Regions from separate parts of the Clavibacter rahimiani genome, predicted to be linked through region 1. Evidence: predicted binding sites of a transcription regulator. Region 1 holds the regulator's gene; the other holds the start of a gene.
The links. Region 1 encodes LexA, which represses DNA repair genes until DNA is damaged. Its sites were predicted from a motif close to TCGAACANNTGTTCGA; they were not measured.
Positions count from the first base shown of each region.

Region 1 (3,409 bases):
GCGGCCCGAAATGTCGACGACCGACTGCACGAGCGCCTCGTCGAGGGGGACGAGCGCGTCGCCGAAGCGCGCGATGCCGGACTTGTTGCCGAGCGCCTGGCGGATGGCCTGGCCGAGGACGATGCCGACGTCCTCCACGGTGTGGTGCACGTCGATGTGCGTGTCGCCCGTGGCGGTGACCTTCAGGTCGGTGAGCGAGTGCTTCGCGAACGCGGTGAGCATGTGGTCGTAGAACGGGACCGACGTGCTGATCTCGGAGACGCCGGTGCCGTCGAGGTCGAGCTGCAGCTCGATGCTGGACTCGCTGGTCTGCCGCGTGACGTGCGCGGTGCGCGCGAGGGTGCTCATGGCCTCCATGCTACCGATCGCTTCCGACCGCCCGACCTCGCTCCCGGCCGCCACCGGGAGCCGAGGCCGGCCCGTCCGCACCGATCGACCCGCGGCTGCGACCCGCGGCTGCGACCCGCGGCCGCGGGACGCAGCGCGGGTGGGATCAGTGCGCGTACTCGGCGGGCACGGCGAGCTGCTGGCCCGCCGCGACGTCCGACGTGGGGAGGCGGTTGAGGTCGACGACCGACGCGATGACGTCGCGCGGGTCGGCGCTGGGCGCGATCTCCTCGGCGAGGTCCCACAGGGACTGGCCGCTCGAGACGGTGACGTACTCGAAGGCGGTGCCCGATACGTCCTTCGACGCGACGGCCGCGCCGCCGTTGAGGGCGACGAGCCCGGCGCCGAGCGCGAGCGGGGCCGCGACCAGCGCGGTGAGGACGATGCGGCCGCGGCGCGTGATACGCAGGCGCGTGCGGGGCGCGACGGCTGCCTCCGCGACGGGGACGGCGGCGTCGGCGGCGGAGACGGTGGGGGTTGCTGCTGCGGTGTTCATGGTGACCTCTCGTGCGAGACGGTGGGGCATCGAGGCGACGCGCCCGGCGATGCAGTGCGGTACGGCATGCGATGCGGGTCGGGCAGCTCGCACCCGGCTCTCGGCCGGGAGAGCCGGGTGCGAAGCTGTGTTCCGAACATACATTCGAAACCAGCCCTCCGCAAGCCCTCATCGCCTCGATCCGCGCCTCCGACGCGCGACACGCTCGAACAGGTGTTTGCCCGGGGTGCCTCGGCTGGATACAGTTTCGAGTGCCTGGAGTCCATTCGACCGGGTACCACCGACATCGCCCTCGCGAGGGGGTCGGCCCGCCGGGTCGACGAGCCGCGGAGGGCGTCGGCGACGAGAGGCGGGCCGTGGCATGGCGGACGAGCGAGCAGCGGGAGGCGGCGCGACGAGGCGCCGCAAGAGCCTCAGCGACAAGCAGATCTCGATCCTGGAGTTCATCCAGCGCACCATCGCCGGCCAGGGCTACCCGCCGAGCATGCGCGAGATCGGCGACGCCGTCGGCCTGGCGTCGCTCTCGAGCGTCACGCACCAGCTCAACCAGCTCGAGCTGTCCGGCTACCTCCGCCGCGACCCGAACCGCCCGCGCGCCCTCGAGGTGCTCATCGACCTGCCCGGCAACGGCGCCGCGGAGAGCGGCGAGCCGTCGACGCCCGTGGGCGACGCGGCGATGGTCCCGATGGTCGGCCGCATCGCGGCGGGCATCCCCATCACCGCGGAGCAGATGGTCGAGGAGGTCTTCCCCCTCCCCCGCCAGCTGGTCGGCAAGGGCGACCTCTTCATGCTGCGCGTCGTCGGCGACTCGATGATCGACGCGGCCATCTGCGACGGCGACTGGGTCGTCGTCCGCCAGCAGAAGACGGCGGAGAACGGCGACATCGTCGCCGCCATGCTCGACGACGAGGCCACCGTCAAGGTGTTCCGCCAGCGCGACGGGCACACGTGGCTGCTGCCGCGCAACAGCGCGTTCGAGCCGATCCTCGGCGACTTCGCGGAGGTCGTCGGCAAGGTCGTGGCGGTCATGCGCTCCGTCTGACCCTCACCACGACGCACGAGAGCGGCCGGTCCCCGAGGGGATCGGCCGCTCTCGTGCGTGCGGGCGACGCGGATCAGACCGCGGGCGACACCGCGTAGTCCTGGACCTGCGCCTGCTGCTCGGCCGTGACGAGGGCACGGACGCGCGTCCCCTCCTCCACGTACGAGGTCTCGAGGACCTTGGCGCCCTCGTGCAGCATGGCCACGATCTCGCCGTGCTCGAACGGCACCAACAGGTCGACCTCGATGGTCGGCTGCGGGAGCAGCTCGGCGATGCGGCGACGCAGCTCGTCGACGCCCTCGCCCGTGCGGGCCGAGACGAAGACGCCCTGCGGGGCGAGCCCGCGCAGCACGACGCGGTCGTCGTCCGACGCCAGGTCGCTCTTGTTGAACACGATGATCTCCGGGATGGACGAGGCGTCCACCTCCGCGATGACCTCGTGCACCGTGGCGAGCTGTGCCGCGGGGTCCGGGTGGGAGGCGTCGACGACGTGCACGAGCACGTCCGCGTCGGCGAGCTCCTCGAGGGTCGAGCGGAACGCCTCCACCAGCTGGTGCGGCAGGTTCCGGACGAACCCGACCGTGTCGGCGAGCGTGTACAGCTGCCCCTCGTCCGTCTCGGTCTTGCGGACCGTGGCGTCCAGCGTCGCGAACAGGGCGTTCTCGACGAGCACGCCCGCCTTCGTCACGCGGTTGAGCAGCGACGACTTGCCGGCGTTCGTGTACCCGACGATCGCCACCGACGGCACGGCGTTCCGGTCGCGGTTGGCGCGCTTGGTGTCGCGGGCCGGCTTCATCCCGGCGATCTGCTTCCGGAGCTTGGCCATGCGCGTGTTGATGCGGCGGCGGTCGAGCTCGATCTTCGTCTCACCGGGTCCGCGGGATCCCATGCCGGCACCCGCGCCGCCGACCTGGCCACCGGCCTGGCGCGACATCGAGTCACCCCATCCGCGCAGGCGCGGGAGGAGGTACTGCAGCTGGGCGAGCTCGACCTGGGCCTTGCCCTCGCGGCTCTTGGCGTGCTGGCTGAAGATGTCGAGGATCACGGCCGTGCGGTCGATGACCTTGACCTTCACCACGTCCTCGAGCGCGCGCCGCTGGCTGGGGGCGAGCTCGGTGTCGGCGATGACGGTGTCCGCGCCGACCGCGGCCACGAGGGCGCGCAGCTCCTCCGCCTTGCCGCTGCCGAAGTAGGTGCTCGGATCCGGCGTGGGACGGCGCTGGAGGAGGCCGTCGAGCACCACGGCGCCCGCCGTCTCGGCCAGGGCCGCGAGCTCGCGCATGCTGTTCTCTGCGTCGTCGACCGATCCCTGCGAGTACACGCCGATGAGGACGACGTTCTCGAGGCGCAGCTGCCGGTACTCGACCTCGGTGACGTCCTCGAGCTCGGTCGAGAGCCCGGCGACGCGCCGCAGCGCCTGGCGGTCGGCCCGCTCGCTCTGGTCGCCGTCGGATCCCTGATCGGTGTCGGGGTCCGCGGACAGC
Region 1 is NZ_CP199790.1:2,233,417-2,236,825, forward strand. It holds gene hisB (imidazoleglycerol-phosphate dehydratase HisB) at 1-348, opposite strand, end outside; gene ACT7CP_RS10600 (hypothetical protein) at 494-883, opposite strand; gene lexA (transcriptional repressor LexA) at 1,245-1,925, shown strand; gene hflX (GTPase HflX) at 1,999-3,409, opposite strand, start outside.

Region 2 (3,409 bases), 640 kb from region 1:
GCCGAGCGTGTGCGTCGTGCGGATGGCGGCGAAGGTCTCCTCGTCGTCGTGCGGGATCTCGTCGAGCTCGATGCGCCCGTCGCGGTGCACGTAGCGCGCGTCCACCGGGATGCCGCCCGCCACCGCCGAGCGCGGGCCGTGGATGCGGTGGATCTCGTCGAGCGCGTACGCCATGGTGCTCTGCATCCGGACGCCGAGGATGTCGAGCTTCAGGAGCCCCATGTCGTCGATGTCGTCCTTGTCGAACTGGCTCATGGGCAGTCCCATGCCGCTCGGCTGCACGGGGCTGGTGCTGAGGAGGTCGGAGTCGCCGAGGATCACGCCGCACGGGTGCATCGAGATGTGCCGGGGGAGCCGGTCGAGCCGCTCGGTGAGGTCGACGAGCAGGTCGATGCTCGGGTCGTCGCGCACGAGGTCGGCGATGGGCTTCAGCTCCGGCTTGGTCTCGAGCACCGCGCGGAACTCGCGCGCGTTGAAGCGCCAGATGTTCTTGGCGATGAAGTCGATCTGCTGCTCGTCGAGGTCGAGCGCGAGCCCCGCGTCGCGCGCGGCGCCGCGGGCCCGGTAGGTGTTCTGCATCGACAGCAGCGTGACCCGGTTGCTGCCGTACTTCTCGAACACCCGGTGGTACACCTCGTGCCGGCGCGCGGACTCCACGTCGATGTCGATGTCGGGCAGGGTAGAGCGCACCTTGCCGAGGAAGCGCTCGAAGAGGAGGTCGTGCTCGAGCGGGTCGACGTTGGAGATGCGCAGCAGGTAGTTGACGAGGCTGCCGGCGCCGGATCCTCGGGCCTGGTTGCGCACGCCCATGTCGCGCATGAGGGAGCACACGTCGGCCACGGTGAGGAAGTAGGTGGCGAAGCCGAAGCCCGTGATGGTCTGCAGCTCGGTGCGCATGCGGGCGAGCACGCGCTGCCGCATCGACTCGTCGACGTGCCCGAAGCGCTCGGTGACGCCCGCCTCGGCCTTCCGCCAGAGCGCCTCGTCCGGGTCGCCCGTGACGCCGATGACGGACTTCTCGGGCAGCTTCGGCTTCCGCCAGGCGAGGTCGGCGTCCGGATCCAGCCGGCAGCGGTCGGCGAGCTCCTCGGTGGCGCGCAGCAGGGCCTCGCCCGCGCGCCGGTCGAGGGAGGACGCGCCCGCGATCTCCCGCGCGATGTCCTGCATGGCGGCCGGCGGCTTGAGCCACGCCTGGCCGTTGGGCTGCAGCCGGAACGAGCCGAGCGGCCGCAGCGTGCCCGCGGCGTCGAGCACGTCGCCCGTGAGCGCGTCGTCGGGTACCAGGTAGCGCACCGCGTTGGTGAGCACCGCGGGGACGCGGTGGGCCTCGGCGAGCTCGAGCATGCGGGCGGCGTGCCGGAGGCTCGCCGACTCGCCGGGCTCCGTGTAGTGGCAGACCACCTCGACGACGATCGCGCCGGGCAGGAGCCTCGCCCACTCGGCCAGGTGGCGGGAGGCGAGCGCGTGGTCGCCCGCGGCGACGGCGCGGCCCACGTCGGAGTCGGGCCCGAGCATGACCGTGCCGACCGGCCCGTCCTCGCCGAGCAGGAACGCGGGCGGCCGGGTGCGCGCGATGCCGGCCTGGGCGCTCCGGGCGGTGCTGCGCGCCGTGCCCCGCCCGTGGCTCGCGCTGATGAGCCGGCTGAGCGCCGCCCAGCCCTGGCCGTGCGTGCCGCCGTGCGCGAGCACCGTGATCCGGCCCGGGTGCTCGCCCGTGAGGCCGAGCTCCGCGCCCACGACGGGGGAGACGCCCGCGGCGATCGAGCGGCGGATGTGGCGGACCGCGCCGTACAGCCCGTCGCGGTCGGTGATCGCCGCGGCCGACGCGCCCTCGGCCGCGACCCCGTCGACCAGCGCCTCGGGCGCCGAGGTGCCGAAGTGGGCGGAGAAGGCGGACGCGACGTGCAGGTGGGTGAAGCTCACGCGCGCCTCCCGACGGATCCGCCGCACCCTCCCGGACGCGGTGTTCGAACGGATGTTCGACTCGCCCAGTGTAGGTCGGCTCCCGCGCGGTCGCGACCCGTAGTCTCGGAGGATGACCAGCGAACCCTCCACCCTCGTCATCCTCGGCGCCAGCGGCGACCTCACGGAACGCCTCCTCCTGCCGGGTCTCGGCAGCCTCGTGGCGAGCGACCGGGGGCGCCGCATCCAGCTCATCGGCACCGGCCGGAGCGAGCGCGGGGCCGACGAGTGGAAGAAGACGGTCAAGGCCGCGTTCGACTCGGTCGACGCGAAGGGGCGGCGCGCGGCGGGCATCGTCTCGTCCACCAAGTACATCCAGGCCGACCCCACGGACGTGGACGACCTGAAGCGCATCCTCGACGGGTGCGAGGGCGCGCCGGCGCTCTACTTCGCGCTGCCGCCGGCCATCTCCATCGAGGTGTGCGAGCAGCTGGGGAAGCTCGACCTGCCGGAGGGCACCACGCTCGCGCTGGAGAAGCCGTTCGGCTCGAACAGCCGCACGGCGGCCCAGCTCAACCGCCAGCTGCTGAAGCTCGTGCCGGAGGAGCGCATCCACCGCACCGACCACTTCCTCGGCCTCTCCACCGTGCTCAACCTCGTGTCGCTGCGCTTCGCCAACCGCTTCTTCGAGTCGGTGTGGAGCGCGAGGGACATCGAGAAGGTCGAGATCCTCTACGACGAGCAGCTCGCGCTCGAGGGCCGCGCCGGCTACTACGACAAGTCGGGCGCGCTGGTCGACATGATCCAGAGCCACCTGCTGCAGGTGCTCGCCGTCTTCGCGATGGAGCCGCCCGCGAGCATCGACCCGGACGACCTGCGGTCGAACATCGCGTCGGTCCTCCGCGCCACCGAGGTGTGGGACAACGACCCGGTAGCGCACAGCCGCCGCGCCCGCTACACCGCGGGCTCCGTCGAGGGCACGCGCATCCCCGCCTACGCGAAGGAGGAGGGCGTGGATCCGGCGAACCAGACCGAGACGCTCGCCGAGGTCACCTTCGGCGTCGCGAACGCGCGCTGGGCGGGCGTCCCGTTCCGGCTGCGCTCGGGCAAGGCGCTCAAGGAGGCGTCCAAGCGCATCGTCGTCACGTTCAAGCCCGTGGCGCATCTGCCGCGCGGCCTGCACGGCTCCGCCCGCCCCGACCGCCTCGTCATCGACCTGAAGCCCGACGGCATCACGCTCGAGGTCACCATGGACGGCACCGGCGAGCCCTTCACGCTCACCCAGTCCACGTTCCGCGCCGACTTCGCCCAGCCCGAGCTCACCCCGTACGGCGAGGTGCTCGACGGCATCCTCGCGGGCGACCCGCGCCTCTCGGTCCGCGGCGACGTGGCCGAGCGGTGCTGGCGCATCGTCGCGCCCGTCATGCGCGCGTGGAAGGGCGACCGCGTGCCCATGGCCGAGTACCGCGCCGGATCCGCCGGGCCCACCGCCTGGCGCTGACGGCGG
Region 2 is NZ_CP199790.1:1,593,639-1,597,047, forward strand. It holds gene ACT7CP_RS07590 (DNA polymerase III subunit alpha) at 1-1,923, opposite strand, end outside; gene ACT7CP_RS07595 (glucose-6-phosphate dehydrogenase) at 2,036-3,403, shown strand.
Region 2: ACT7CP_RS07590 (DNA polymerase III subunit alpha) is a predicted target of LexA. The motif match lies at 1,968-1,983, and genes of this name have one in related genera.